DNA from 2 places in the Leucobacter exalbidus genome. Region 1 is predicted to be linked to the other one. Evidence: predicted binding sites of a transcription regulator. Region 1 holds the regulator's gene; the other holds the start of a gene.
The links. Region 1 encodes LexA, which represses DNA repair genes until DNA is damaged. Its sites were predicted from a motif close to TCGAACANNTGTTCGA; they were not measured.
Positions count from the first base shown of each region.

Region 2: a site for LexA is predicted at 3,136-3,151, ahead of ruvA (Holliday junction branch migration protein RuvA). Genes of this name have one in related genera too.

Region 1 covers NZ_JAFIDA010000001.1:3,103,934-3,111,186, forward strand. The annotation lists gene JOF28_RS13990 (uroporphyrinogen decarboxylase/cobalamine-independent methonine synthase family protein) at 1-538, shown strand, start outside; gene JOF28_RS13995 (methylenetetrahydrofolate reductase) at 535-1,437, shown strand; gene lexA (transcriptional repressor LexA) at 1,531-2,184, opposite strand; gene JOF28_RS14005 (hypothetical protein) at 2,439-2,870, shown strand; gene JOF28_RS14010 (histidinol-phosphate transaminase) at 2,937-4,019, shown strand; gene JOF28_RS14015 (DsbA family protein) at 4,048-4,872, shown strand; gene JOF28_RS14020 (cytochrome c biogenesis CcdA family protein) at 4,872-5,744, shown strand; gene hisB (imidazoleglycerol-phosphate dehydratase HisB) at 5,754-6,362, shown strand; gene hisH (imidazole glycerol phosphate synthase subunit HisH) at 6,359-6,991, shown strand; gene priA (bifunctional 1-(5-phosphoribosyl)-5-((5-phosphoribosylamino)methylideneamino)imidazole-4-carboxamide isomerase/phosphoribosylanthranilate isomerase PriA) at 7,055-7,253, shown strand, end outside.
Region 2 covers NZ_JAFIDA010000001.1:365,861-373,113, forward strand. The annotation lists gene JOF28_RS01675 (DUF2207 family protein) at 1-1,097, opposite strand, end outside; gene leuA (2-isopropylmalate synthase) at 1,294-3,057, shown strand; gene ruvA (Holliday junction branch migration protein RuvA) at 3,204-3,815, shown strand; gene ruvB (Holliday junction branch migration DNA helicase RuvB) at 3,812-4,801, shown strand; gene yajC (preprotein translocase subunit YajC) at 4,922-5,377, shown strand; gene secD (protein translocase subunit SecD) at 5,428-7,149, shown strand; gene secF (protein translocase subunit SecF) at 7,151-7,253, shown strand, end outside.

The DNA of each region.
Region 1 (7,253 bases):
CATCGAGCTCATCAACCGCGTGCTCGACCGCGTGCCGCCCGAGCTGCGCGACGCCGTGGGCGTGCACACCTGCCCGGGCAACGACCACGACAGCGCGCACAGCGCCGACGTCGACTACGCCGAGCTGATCCCCGAGCTGTTTCAGATCGAAGCGGGGTACTTTCTGGTGCAGGCGGCGGGAGAAGCTGATCCGGATCGCGTGGCCCGGCTCGTTGGCCGCCAGCTGCGCGACCTCGCGAGCGCGGGCAAGCGCGCGCCGCGCGTGCTCTTCGGGGTGACGAACCCGACGAACCCGAAGCTCGAAACCGAGCAGGAAATCGCCGAGCAGTTGGTGCGGGCCGCGCGCTTCGTGCCGCCCGAGCTCATTGGATCGACCGATGATTGCGGGTTCTCTCCCTACCTGATCGATGAGAAGCCCAGGCACGGTTCGCCCGACTTTGCCCGCGATGTGGCGTTTGCCAAGATCGCGGCGCGCGTGCGCGGCACCCGCCGGGCGAGCGCAGAGCTTGCGGGCAGGCCCGCGGAGGTATTGGTATGAGTGACGTCCTCTTAACCGGCAGCGCTCCGACCCGGCCGAGGTTCTCGTTCGAGGTGTTTCCCGCCCGCAGCGGGGCCGCCGCGCTCGCCCTGGGCAATGCGGTGCAGCACCTCGCGGCGGTGGGCCCCGACTTCATCTCGGTGACCTACGGCGCCAACGGATCAAACCGTGATGCCTCGCGCGATCTCGTGCGCTACCTGCGCGATCACACGAACGCGCTGCCGCTCGCACACCTCACCACGGTGGGGGAGACGCGGCAGGCGATCCTCGAGACCATTCACGCGATTATGGACGCCGGCGTGCACGACTTTCTTGCGCTGCGGGGTGACCCGCCGCGCGGGGCGAGCGAAGATGACCCTGCGGTGTCGGGGTCGCTGAGTTCGCTCGAACTCGTCAAGCTCGTGGCGCAGGCGCGTGCAGAACGCCCCGCGTTCACGAGCGTGGGGCGCACCTCGGTCGCGGCGTACCCCAACGGGCACCCGCTGTCGCGGTCACGATCTGAGGACATTGACTGGCTCGTGGCGAAGCAGGAAGCCGGGGCGCAGTTCGCGGTTTCGCAGCTGTTCTTCAACGCCGACGAATACCTCAGCTATGTGAGCGACGCGCGAGATGCGGGCCTCACGATGCCGGTGCTACCGGGGCTGATGCCGGTGGCGACGGCCGCGCAGCTGCGCAAGGTGGCTGAGCTTGCCGGGCGCCCGGCTCCCGCCGAGCTCATGCGTGAGATCGAGGAGGCCGGGGGATACGCCCCAGAGCTCGGTGTTGAACACTCGGTGGCGCTCGCGAAAGAGCTGCTGGCGGGCGGGGCCCCGTCACTGCACCTCTACACCTTTAACCGGCACGAGCGCGTGCTCGCCGTGCTGCGTGAGCTCGAACTGCTGGCACCGGTGGCGGTGTAACGCGGGCTCGTTCTGCGCTTACCTATATACAACGAACGCGAGCTGCTCATCACTATCGATGAGCAGCTCGCGTTATTTGGTGTGTGGGGCTAGTTAGATCGAGCGCAGCACCGCGACGACCTTGCCGAGCACCTCGGCGTAGTCGCCCAGGATCGGCTCAAACGCGCTGTTGCGGGGGAGCAGCCAGGTGTGACCGTCGCGCCTGCGAAACACCTTTACGGTGGCTTCGCCATCGAGCATCGCGGCAACAATATCGCCGTTGTTGGCCTCGCGCTGCTGCCTGATGACGACAAAGTCGCCATCGCAGATGGCCGCATCGATCATCGAGTCGCCCACGACGCGCAGCATGAAGACCGTGCCGTCGCCCACGAGCTGGCGGGGCAGCGGCATGAGTTCTTCGACCTGCTGCTCTGCGGTGATGGGCACACCGGCGGCGATCTGGCCCACCAGTGGCACATATGCCGTCTCTTCGGCTTGCACGGGCGGCTCAGCGGGGGCCGCCGGAGCGGTGGGGTCGATGAGTACCTCGAGTGCGCGCGGGCGGTGCGGGTCGCGGCGAATGCAGCCCGCCAATTCGAGGCGGCTGAGCTGGTGGGTGACACTCGACAGCGACGACAGGCCGACGGCGTCGCCGATCTCGCGCATGCTCGGCGGGTAGCCGCGGTCTTCCACGGAGCTCGCGATGAACTCAAGAATTGAGCGCTGTTTATCGCTGAGGCGTTCAAGCCGACGTGCGATATCGACCATGATTGCTGCTCCTTCGATGTGGTGGTGCACTGTCGCCGGGGCTGCTGACTGCAATGTCGGTGGTACCTGCTTGAGTGCTCTCGTTAGTTCGAAACTCTACCGACTGCCTGATACTTGGCCAAACAAGTGTTCGAGTGTCGTGGTATTTCGTGCAAAACAACTTCGATTCTGAGGTTGCTCTTTCGATCTTTCGAAGATATATTCGAAACAGATGTTCGCATGACTGCGACAATCCACTTGAAGGGAACTCGACTATGAGTGCAACACTGACGCAGCTGCCTGCGGCGCGACGCGTTACCGGGCAGTACTCGTCCGCTCGCCAGGCGGCGCAGCCCACGGCAAGCATTCGGCTGACGCGCAGAGGGCGCTTCGTGTTTGGTGCGCTGGGTGTGTTTGGTGCGGCGGCCTCGCTCGCGCTGATCGCGTCGTTGTCAGCGGCCCCGGCCATCGCCGCCAACGAGGGCAGTGGTGCAACGTTCGGGTACGTGGTGGCGGCCCCCGGGGCGTCGCTGTGGCAGCTCGCCACCGAGCTCGACCCGTCGATGGATCCGCGTGACCTCGTCGCCGAGATCGTGCACTTGAACCAGTTGCAGGGCTCTGACGTGGTCGTGGGACAGTCCATCGCGGTGCCGCTGCGGTACACCGAAAGCCCCGCGGTGATGTCTGCCGATGAGCTGGGTCTGTAACGCACCCGCCCGTAACGCAACGCAGTCTGTTTCAGTGAACTACGCAGGAGATCGTAGACTGAGTGGGTGACCAGTCTGAGCGACCTCCCCCTCCGTGCAAATCTCGTCGGCAAGAGCCCCTACGGTGCCCCGCAAGATCCGGTGCCCGTAAGCCTGAACGTCAACGAGAACACCCATCCCATTCCCGACGAAGTCGTCGCAGATATTGCGGCAGCGCTCGAACGTGCAGTGCGCACCGCGAACCGCTACCCCGATCGTGACTTTGTTGAGTTGCGTGAAGCGCTCGCCGGGTACCTCGGGCACGGCCTCACCGCAGAGCAGCTGTGGGCGGCGAACGGTTCAAACGAGGTGCTGCAGCAGGTGCTGCAGGCCTTTGGTGGCCCCGGCCGCACTCTGCTGAGCTTCAGCCCCACCTACTCCATGTACCCGTTGCTTGCCGACGGCACCGACACCGCCTACATCGACGTGCCACGCCCCACGGGCTACCGGCTCACCCCCGAGAGTGTGCGCGCGGCGTTGACCGAGCACGCCCCGAGCATCGCGATCTTGTGCGGCCCCAATAACCCGACGGGTACGCCGCTCGACCGCGAAACGATTCTCGCGGCCTACGACGCATTCGACGGCATGCTGATCGTCGACGAAGCCTACTTCGAGTTCGACAACGAACGCGAGAGCGCGGTGACCCTGCTCGAGGGGCGCCCCCGCCTGCTCGTATCACGCACCATGAGCAAGGCCTTCGCCTTCGCCGGCGTGCGCCTGGGCTACCTCGCGGCCGACCCCGCGGTCATCGATGCGCTGCGCCTCGTGCGGCTGCCGTACCACCTGTCGGCGCTGACGCAGGCCGCGGCGACCACCGCAATCAAGCACGCAGCCACGATGCTCGCGACCGTTGATGACATTCGGGTGCAGCGCGACCGGCTGGCCGCGGCACTCACCGAGCTTGGCTACCGCGTGCACGATTCGGGCGCCAACTTCATTCTCGTGGGCGGCTTCCTGGATCCCAATGGCATGTTCGAAGAACTGCGTGCGCGGGGCATTTTGATCCGGCACCTGGGGATCGCAGGCCACCTGCGGATCACCGCGGGCACCGAGGCCGAAACGACCGAGGTTATTCGAGCCATCACCGAGCTCACAACTCTCAGCTCCTAGCCAGAAGCTCTCCCTATAGGGTCGAGGCATGACGTCAGCCCCTGAAGTTCTGCCCCGTCACATCCTCGAACGCCGGTTGCGCAGCGCGCGCCTGTGGAACGTGATGCTTGCCGTGATCGCGGCACTCGCGTTGGTGTTCGGGGGTGTGATGTGGTCGCAGAACTCCTCGGGTAACCAGGCTGCAGTGGCAGTGGCAGTGGCAGTGGCAGACGGCGCCGGTAACGCGGCGCCCGAAGCGACGACCCCCGAGCTCACCGGCGAGGTCGACGGCGCTGCCGCCGAGCAGCCCGCAACGGGTGCCGCACCGGTGGTTGAACGACGCATCGAGGGCGACCCGATGGCCATCGGTGACATCGACGCCCCCGTCGTGTTGTCAGAGTGGGTAGACCTGCGCTGCCCCTACTGCGCGGTGTACACCCGCGATACCCTCCCCGACGTCGTCAAGGAGTACGTCGACTCGGGCAAGGTGCGCATTGAGATGCACGACGTTGCATTCTTCGGCGAGGAGTCGCTGCGTGCCTCAACGGCGGCCCGGGCCGCGGCCGAGCAGGGTAAGTACTTTGAGTTTCTCGACGCCGTCTACGAGGCAGCCCCAGAATCTGGGCACCCCGAGCTGACGACGAAAGAACTCATCGGTCACGCCCGCACCGCTGGCGTCCCCAATATTGAGCTGTTCACGAGCGACATGGAGCGCGAAGACCTGCGCGCCGAGGTCACCCAGATGACGACCGAGGCGAGCGAACTCGGCGTCACGGGCGTGCCCTTCTTCGCCGTCGACGGGCAGGCGTTTAGCGGCGCCCAGCCCATCGACTACTTCCGCGAGTTCCTCGACTCGATGGTCGCCGAGAAATAATGAACCTGACGCTGGCGGGAGCGTTTCTCGGCGGCGTGCTCACGCTGCTGAGCCCGTGCTCGGTGATGCTGCTGCCCGCGTTCTTTGCCTACGCATTCACGAACACGCGCGCATTGTTTGTGCGCACCGGTGTCTTCTTTCTCGGGCTGGCAAGCGCGCTCGTACCGCTCGGGCTGCTGGCCGGCACGGTCGGCGCATGGGTGAGTCAATACCGATTTGAACTGGTGACGGTCGCCTCTTGGCTCGTCATTGCCCTGGGAGTGCTGCTGGCCTGCGGCGTCAGGCTTCCCGGCGTGATGCGCCAGCGCGGCCCAGCGGGCGCCTCGGCACTGGCCGTCTTTGCGCTGGGGGCCGTCTACGGCCTGGCAGGTGTCTGCGCGGGCCCGCTGCTGGGCGCTGCCCTCACCTTTGCGGCGTTCGGTGCGAACGCTGCCTTCGGTGGGCTGGTGCTGCTGGTATTTGCGGCGGGGATGACGCTGCCGCTCATGGTGCTCGCGCTGCTCTGGAGCCGCATTCCGGCCATCCGAAAGCTGGTGCGGCCGCGCGAACTGCGCATCGGTGCCTGGCGCAACGCGTGGACAAATGTGATTGGCGGGGTGCTGACCGCGTTGATTGGCGTGCTGCTGCTCGTCACCCGCGGTACCACGACGATTGGTGGGCTGGTGGGAGCAACCGCGCAGGCGCAGCTGGAGGGAGACGTGATGCGTCTCACCTCGATGGTGCCTAACTGGGTGATCGCCGTCATCTTTATCGTGTGTGCAGGGGCGTGGGCCGCCGTGGTGGTGGTGCGCGCGAGCCCGACCTCGCCGCAACCCGCGTGTGCGGCCGCCAGCTCCAGCGCGCTGCACGGGGGAGCCACCGAAGCTGAGTAGACTGGACACATGTCCGCAGCATCACGAACAGCGTCGCTCGAGCGTGTCACGAGTGAATCGCAGATCAGTCTCTCAGTCAACCTCGACGGCTCAGGCGAGTCAGATATCGAAACGGGCGTGCCCTTCTTCGATCACATGCTCACCGCTTTTGCCCGCCACTCGCTCACCGATTTGACGGTGCGCGCCACAGGCGACGTGCATATTGATGTACACCACACGGTTGAAGACACCGGCATCCTGCTGGGGCAGGCCCTGCTGCAGGCCCTCGGCGATAAGAGCGGCATTTCGCGCTACGGCGATGCCCTCGTGCCGTTGGATGAAGCACTCGCGCAGGCCGTCGTTGATATTTCTGGCCGCCCCTACCTCGTGCACTCGGGGGAGCCCGCAGGCTTCGAATTCCACCTCATCGGCGGCCACTTCACCGGCTCCATGGTGCGCCACTTCTTTGAGGCCCTCGTCTTGAATGCTCGCCTCACCGCACACATCAAGCTCGTTGAGGGGCGCGACCCGCACCACATCGCCGAGGCCGAGTTCAAGGCATTCGCGCGCGCATTCCGCGTCGCCAAGGCACTCGATCCCCTCGTCAAGGGTGTGCCGTCCACCAAGGGCGCTCTGTGACCGCGAAGCAGGTGGTCGTGCTCGACTACGGTTCGGGCAACGTGCACTCTGCAGTGAAGGCGCTCGTCGCCGCCGGCGCCGAGGTGACGCTCACGCGTGACCCCAAGCTTGTTGCCGAAGCCGATGGCCTGTTCGTGCCAGGCGTGGGCGCGTTCGACGCCGTCATGCAGCAGCTGCGCGATGTGCGCGGCGATGAAATGATCGATCGCCGGCTCGCGGGCGGTCGCCCGGTGCTGGGCGTGTGCGTGGGCCAGCAGGTGATGTTCGCGCGTGGTATCGAGCGCGGCGTCGACGTTGAAGGCCTCGGGCAGTGGCCTGAGACCGTGCACCAGCTGAAGGCTGATGTGCTGCCCCACATGGGCTGGAACACCGTCGACGCTCCCGAAGACTCCACGTTGTTTCACGGTATTGAGCACGAACGCTTCTACTTTGTGCACAGCTACGCGGCCACCGAATGGTCGATTGAGGGCCGTGGCGCGGCCACTCGCCCCCGCGTGACGTGGGCCGAGCACGGCGAGCGATTCGTCGCGGCCGTCGAGAACGGGCCGTTGTGCACGACCCAGTTCCACCCCGAGAAGTCGGGCGAGGCCGGTATCCAGCTGCTGCGCAACTGGATCGCCACGCTCTAACGCTGTTGCGCCGGCCGCGTTGCCGGCGCCCCATGACACCCCACTGACGAGGAGAGACTCGAGATGACCGAATTCGCTGTGACCCCGAAACTGCAGCTGCTGCCCGCCATCGACATGGTCGACGGTAAGGCTGTGCGCCTCACCCAGGGCGAGGCCGGCACCGAGACCAACTACGGCAGCCCCGTAGACGCCGCCATGGACTGGATCGAGCAGGGGGCCGAATGGATTCACCTCGTCGACCTCGATGCCGCATTCGGGCGCG
Region 2 (7,253 bases), 2.7 Mb from region 1:
AACCGCAAACGCGGCCGCTGTTTCTTCGGTCTCACGAGGGTGCCATCTGGCTTGCTCTCGAGCTCGATTCTGAGGGCGCCCGTGACCGCGAGATGCACGATCTGAGCAGGCACGGGATGGGGCGAGGTGCCCGCAAGCTCGGCGGCAAGCAGCGGGGGCCATTGCCTGGGCACGTCGTACTGCGCGACGATCGTGCCGCGGTGCACGCGCCGCTTCCGGCGCATACGCATCACGCTCACGCACGCGGCGGCGCTCAGCAGGAGGCCCGCGCCAGCGATCAGCAGGGGAGCGATGTCGAGAGCGAAACTGGGCAGCCGCGCCGCCGGTTGGGTCACCGCGCCCGGCGCGAGCCCGATCGCGACCGTGACGCCCTCGCGCGCCTCGAGCGTGAGCGGGGCCACGCTCCAGGTCGCCGCGGCCGGGTTGAAAGGTTCTGCGCCCGCTGATCCGGATCCGCGTTCGATCACACACTCAGCGTCAGAGCCCGCGGCACCCGCGTAGCAGCGCGCGTCGCCCGAGAGTTGCTCGGCGAGCGCGGCATCAAAGGTGACCTCGGCCGAGAACGAATCGACCTGCTGCGCGTGTTCGAAATCCAGCAGATCCCAGTAGAACTCGTCGCGGGCGCCGTCATCGCGGGCGAGAATGACGTCGCTGAGCGTGTAGCTGATAACGACGGTGTGCACGCCGTGCAGATAGCGGTCATCGCCCGTGAGCACCGCGGTGAAGCCGTCATCGTGTTCGATTTCGAAGGGCACCGCGTCGCCCGCAACGTCGGTGACGGTGAAGTCCCTGGGCGACAGGGGCGCCCCCTCGTAGCGGCCGGGAATGCCGCGCACGAGACCGCGGTTCTGATCGTGATCTGGGAACCTTGCGGTGATGGTCTCGGTGAAGCGCGCAGTGGCGCGGCCCTCGTCGTTGACACCAATGTCGGCGGCAACGTGCCAGCGGTCATAGCTGAAATTCTGCACGTCGGCGTGCGCGGGCCGTGCGGTGAGCGCCTGCCAGGCACCCGAGAGCAGCAGGGCACACAGCAGCGCGACCGCGAGTGCGATAATGCGCGCGGTGGGTGCGGGGGAGTGTGGCGAGTGAGCGACCATGTCTTCTACGCTAGCGGTGCGTGCAAGACGGCGCGTGTCACGGGCGCGTCTTTCGCCAGCAGCCGTGTGCTAGATTGAAACCATGCTCTTCGGTACGCTCCTTCTTAGCTGCCGCGACGAGGCCTAACCACATCGGCCGTCCTCGTCGCGGTGTTCGTGTTTGGCTGAAAACCCCAAAGATGAGAAAGACGAGTCAATGAAGAACACGCAGCAGCCCTCAGGAATGCCGTTCCACCGGTACCGTCCCTACCACGAGATCATCCCGGTAGATCTGCCCGACCGCACCTGGCCGTCGAAGCGCATTGAGAAGGCCCCGCGCTGGTGCGCCGTCGACCTGCGTGATGGCAACCAGGCGCTGATCGATCCGATGAGCCCTGAGCGCAAGCGCGTCATGTTCGATCTGCTCGTGAAGATGGGCTACAAAGAGATCGAGGTGGGCTTCCCCTCGGCAAGCCAGACCGACTTCGACTTCGTGCGCCAGCTGATCGAAGAAGACGCGATCCCCGATGACGTCACCATTCAGGTGCTGACGCAGGCGCGCGAGCACCTGATCACGCGCACCTACGAATCGATCATCGGTGCCAAGCAGGCCATCGTGCATCTGTACAACTCGACGAGTGTGCTGCAGCGCGACGTCGTGTTCCGTCAAGACCGCGAGGGCATCAAGCAGCTCGCCATCGAGGGCGCCAAGATGTGCCGCGCGAGCGAGCACATTTGCGCTGGCACTGAGGTCTTCTACGAGTACTCACCCGAGTCGTACACCGGCACCGAGCTGGAATACGCGCTCGAGGTATCGAACGCCGTCATCGAGATCTTCGAGCCGACCCCCGATCGCAAGGTCATCATCAACCTGCCCGCCACGGTAGAGATGTCGACCCCCAACGTTTACGCCGACTCGATCGAGTGGATGAGCCGTCGGTTGAACCACCGTGAGAACGTGCTGCTGTCGCTGCACCCGCACAACGACCGTGGTACGGGCGTTGCCGCGGCCGAGCTGGGCTACCTCGCGGGCGCCGACCGCATCGAAGGCTGCCTCTTCGGTAACGGTGAGCGCACCGGTAACGTCGACCTCGTTGCGCTGGGCATCAACATGTTCACGCAGGGCATCGACCCGCAGATCGACTTCTCGCGCCTCGATGAGGTGCGTCGCACGGTGGAGTACTGCAACCAGCTGCGCGTCCCGGAGCGCAGCCCTTGGGCTGGCGACCTCGTCTACACGGCATTCTCGGGTTCGCACCAGGATGCCATCAAGAAGGGCTTCGAGCGCATGGCGCAGGATGCCGAGGCCGCAGGCGTGAGCGTCGACGAGATCGAGTGGGCCGTGCCGTACCTGCCCGTTGATCCCAAGGATCTCGGCCGCTCGTACGAAGCTGTGATTCGCGTGAACTCGCAGTCGGGTAAGGGCGGCGTCGCGTACCTGCTCAAGACCGACCACAACCTCGACCTGCCGCGCCGGCTGCAGATTGAGTTCAGCGCCGTCGTGCAGAACGTCACCGACAGCGAGGGCGGCGAGGTGTCGAGCGACGCCATCTGGACCATCTTCCAAGATGAGTACCTGCCCGCCGCTTCGCCCGAGTCTGATCGTTGGGGCCAGTACGAACTGTTCCGCACCGCATCAACGAGTGCCGGCGACGGCGTCACCGAGCTCAATGTTGACTACCGCGCGGGTAGCGACGATCGTCAGCTCACCGCACGCGGTAACGGCCCCGTAGATGCCTTCATCAACGGCCTCAATGCGAACGGCCACACCGTCACCCTGTTCGATTATGTCGAGCACGCGATGAGCTCGGGCGGCGACGCGGTTGCCGCCTCGTACGTTGACCTCGAGGTTGACGGCCAGCGCCTGTGGGGCGTCGGTATCGATGCCGACACTAGCAGGGCGACGCTGAAGGCGATTGTCAGCGCGGTCAACCGTGCCGTGCGCAACAGCGCACCCGAGAAGGTCGCAGCCGCTGTCTAACTAGCTGCATTATCAGCCCCGGCGCCAGCAGAAGCTGGTGCCCGAGTTGGGCTGAAAACCCGTCGCCGCGCCGCCCATTCGTACTTTTGTTCGAATGCGCGGCGCGGCGACGTTTGTCTGGCAGCTGCGCACCTTAGAGTGAGCGTGTGATTGCATCATTGTCGGGCCCAGTGCTCTCGTCAGGGGCCGGTTGGGCCGTAGTAGGTGTCGGTGGGCTCGGCATGCGAGTGGAACTGCCCAGTGGGCGGGTGTCGCAGGCCTCGGTCGGCGACGTCGTCACCGTGCACACCTCACTGGTGGTGCGCGAAGACTCGCTCACCCTGTTTGGCTTTCAAACCTCAGACGAGCTCGAAGTCTTCGGTCACCTCATCGGGGTCACCGGCGTCGGCCCCCGCAGCGCCCTGGGCGTGCTTTCGACGCTCACCCCGGCAGAGGTTGCGCGCGCGGTGGCGGCCGAAGACGAGAAGGTCTTTCGCAAGGTGTCGGGTATTGGCCCGAAAACCGCGAAGCTGATCGTGATTTCGCTCGCCGGTAAACTGCAGGCCGCCAGCTACGCCGACGAAACAGTCGCCCCCGTGGGTGGCGCGGCATCGCACGCCGACGCCGTGCGCGATGGCCTCATGGGCCTCGGCTGGAACGAGCAGGCCGCCGCCGGCGCCGTCGAAGACGCGCTGGCCGCTGGCGCCCCCACCGATAACGCCGGGCTGTTGCGTGCCTCGCTCGCACTGCTGCAGGCGGCACGAGGGGGCGGGCGATGAGCGACGAGCTCTCGGCGCAGGCCACCCCCACCGATCAGGGCTACGAGGGCGCGCTGCGCCCCGCCACCCTCGATGAGTTTGTGGGCCAGGCGAAGGTGCGCAAGCAGATGGGGCTGCTGCTGAACGCGGCCGCCATGCGCAACCACACCCCCGACCACATCTTGCTTGCCGGCCCGCCCGGCCTGGGCAAAACGACGCTCTCGATGATCGTGGCCGCCGAAGTGGGCAAGCCGCTGCACCAAACCTCGGGCCCCGCGATTCAGCACGCCGGCGACCTCGCCGCGGTACTGTCTGCGCTCACCCCGGGCGAGGTGCTGTTTATCGACGAGATTCACCGCATGGCACGCAGCGCAGAAGAGATGCTCTACCTCGCGATGGAAGACTTCAAGGTCGACATTATGGTGGGCAAGGGCGCCGGCGCGACCTCGGTGCCGCTCGAGCTTGCGCCGTTCACCCTGGTGGGTGCCACGACGCGCGCTGGCCTGCTGCCCAACCCGCTGCGCGACCGCTTCGGGTTTACCGCGCACCTCGAGTTCTACTCTGACGATGAGCTCACGAGCGTGGTAACCCGCGCCTCGGGCCTACTCGGATTCGAAGTTTCTGAGACGGGGCTCGAAGAGATCGCGCGCCGCTCACGGGGCACCCCCCGCATCGCGAACCGGCTGCTGCGCCGCGTGCGCGACTACAGCCTCGTGCACGATACGCCGGGGGACACCGCGGCCGTGCGCGCGGCGCTCGCGCTCTACGACGTCGACGATCACGGCCTCGACCGCCTCGACCGCGAGGTGCTGCGCGCGGTCGTCGAACGTTTCGAGGGCGGCCCCGTCGGGCTCTCAACGCTTGCCGTGTCGGTGGGCGAAGAAGCCGAGACCATTGAGGCCGTCGTCGAGCCGTTTTTGGTGCGTGCGGGCCTGCTCACGCGCACCCCTCGCGGCCGCGTGGCGACGCGGCTGGGCTGGGAACATATTGGGCTGCGGCCCGTCTAAGGCAATGATCCGGATCAAAGATTTTCAGCTTTGGTCCCGGGGGCGAGCTGTCAGCTAAATCACGATAGGCTGGCAAGATCTGTGCCCCGCGTGCGTGCACGCTCATTGGAAGGACCTCCCTTGGACCCGATTACCCTCATGATGTTTGCCCTCATCGCAGTGATGATCTTCTTCATGTTCCGCAACAGCAAGAAGCGCAAGGCTGCTATGGAAGAGATGCAGACCAACATGCGACCGGGCGCCGAGGTGATGCTTCAGTCGGGCATTTTCGCGACGCTCGAAGAGATCGACGAAGAAACGAACCGCGCTACGGTTCGCAGCGGCAACAGCACCCTCATTGTGCACCGCAACGCCATTAGCCAGGTCGTGACCCCGCTCGCTGACTCAGCTGACGCTAGCCAGTCAAGCGACATCGCTCCCGACGACGATCCCGCCTTCGGCGAGCGTCTCGCGAGCGGCGAATCAGCAGCGCAGGCAGACGCCGCAGCCGCTGAAACGACCGAGGCAGCGGCTGAAGAGCCCACCTCAGCTGATTCAACCGAGAACCCGGGCGAAGAGCAGACCCCTAAGGCGTAAGCCGAGGTGTCATCTCGGCACCCTTCAATTTCTCATAGAAAGCAGTCACCGTGGCGTCGTCTCCCGCTGTGCGCAGGGCTCGTAAATCCCTGATTTTCCTTCTGATCGTTATCGTTGGTCTCACTGGTCTCATCGCCTACGGCGTTGAGCGCAGCGGCGCAACCTGGGCCCCCAAATTGGCCCTCGACCTGCAGGGCGGCACGCAGATTCTGCTCGCCGCCGAGCAGACCGATGGTAAAGCCATTGCTGGCGACCAGCTGCAGCAGGCGGTGTCGATCATTCGGCAGCGTGTTGACGCGGCGGGTGTGTCAGAGGCAGAAATTACCACGCAGGGCAATCAGCACATCTCGGTAGCTATTCCGGGTAAGGCTGATGAGGCCACGCTGCAGCGCATCGAGGCATCTGCGAAGCTCGACTTCCGCCCCGTGCTCACCATTGGCATGGGCGTCAACATGCAGCAGCCCCTGGCTGACGACGCCACGGCCGAAGAGAAAAAGGAGCGGGCCGCTCAAGAAAAGGCGCTCGAAGAAGCAGCCGCGGGTCCTGTTGACCCTGATCCGCTGCCGAAGAGCGCCGGCGATCTGGCGTGGGCGACCCCCGCGCTGCTCGCGCAGTTCGAGGCCTTCACCTGTGCATCGGAAGAGGCCCTTGACTCGCGCGATGCGAAGGCCGACCGACCGCTCATCACCTGTGATGACAGCGGCACGGCGAAGTACCTGCTCGGCCCCGTCGAGCTCGGCGGCGACGTCATCACCGACGCCACCGCACAGATGGGCACCACCCAGAGCGGTGCAACCACCGGCGAGTGGGTCGTGCAGATCACGATGAACAAGAAGGGCACCGCTGACTTCGGCAAGATCAGCACGCGCCTGTTCGGTGCTGCTGAACCGCAGAACCAGTTCGCCTTCGTGCTTGACGGCAACGTTTTGTCTGCCCCCGCCATGCAGGGCCAGATTCTTGACGGCCGCCCCTCCATCAGCGGCGGCTTCACTCAGGAGTCGGCTCAGGCCCTCGCCGATCAGCTGAAGTTCGGCGCACTGCCGATGGACTTCACCGTGCAGAGCCAAGAGGATATCTCGGCAACGCTCGGCACCAGCCAGCTGTCGGCCGGCCTGCTCGCGGGCCTCATCGGTCTGCTGGCCGTCGTCGTTTACTCGGTCTTCCAGTACCGTGCGCTCGGCTCGCTCACCATTGCCTCACTCGTGGTGGCCGGTGTGCTGACGTACCTGCTGTTGACCTTCTTCTCGTGGCGACAGGGCTACCGACTCTCGCTCGCGGGCGTCGCCGGCATCATCGTCGCCGTGGGCTTCACCGCCGACTCCTTCATCGTGTACTTCGAGCGAATACGTGACGCTCTGCGTGACGGCTTCTCGATCGAGAGCGCGGTTGAAAACGGTTGGAAGAAAGCCTTCAGAACGGTGCTCGCCTCTGACGGCGTGAACTTCCTCGCCGCGGCGATCCTGTTCATCCTCGCCGTCGGTAGCGTGAAGGGCTTCGCGTTTACGCTCGGCCTCACCACGCTCGTCGATATCCTCGTGGTTGCGCTGTTCACGCACCCGATGATGACGCTGCTGGCACGCACGAAGTTCTACCGCACCGGCCACAAGTTCTCGGGTCTCGATCCGCAGGCACTCGGCGCGGTGTACCGCGGTCGCGCAGCATTCCGCGAACCGGCGAAGGCCGATCGCAAAAAGAACGTGAAGAGTGCTCGCGAAGCCGAGCGCCGACAGACCATTGCGGAGCGCAAGGCCGCCGCTGGAAAGGAGAGCTAACATGGCTCGTTCATTCGCAGATTTTGGCAACGCGCTCTACACCGGTGAGAAGTCGATCAACTTCATCGGTAAGCGTCGCCTGTGGTACGCGGTATCGGTGGTAT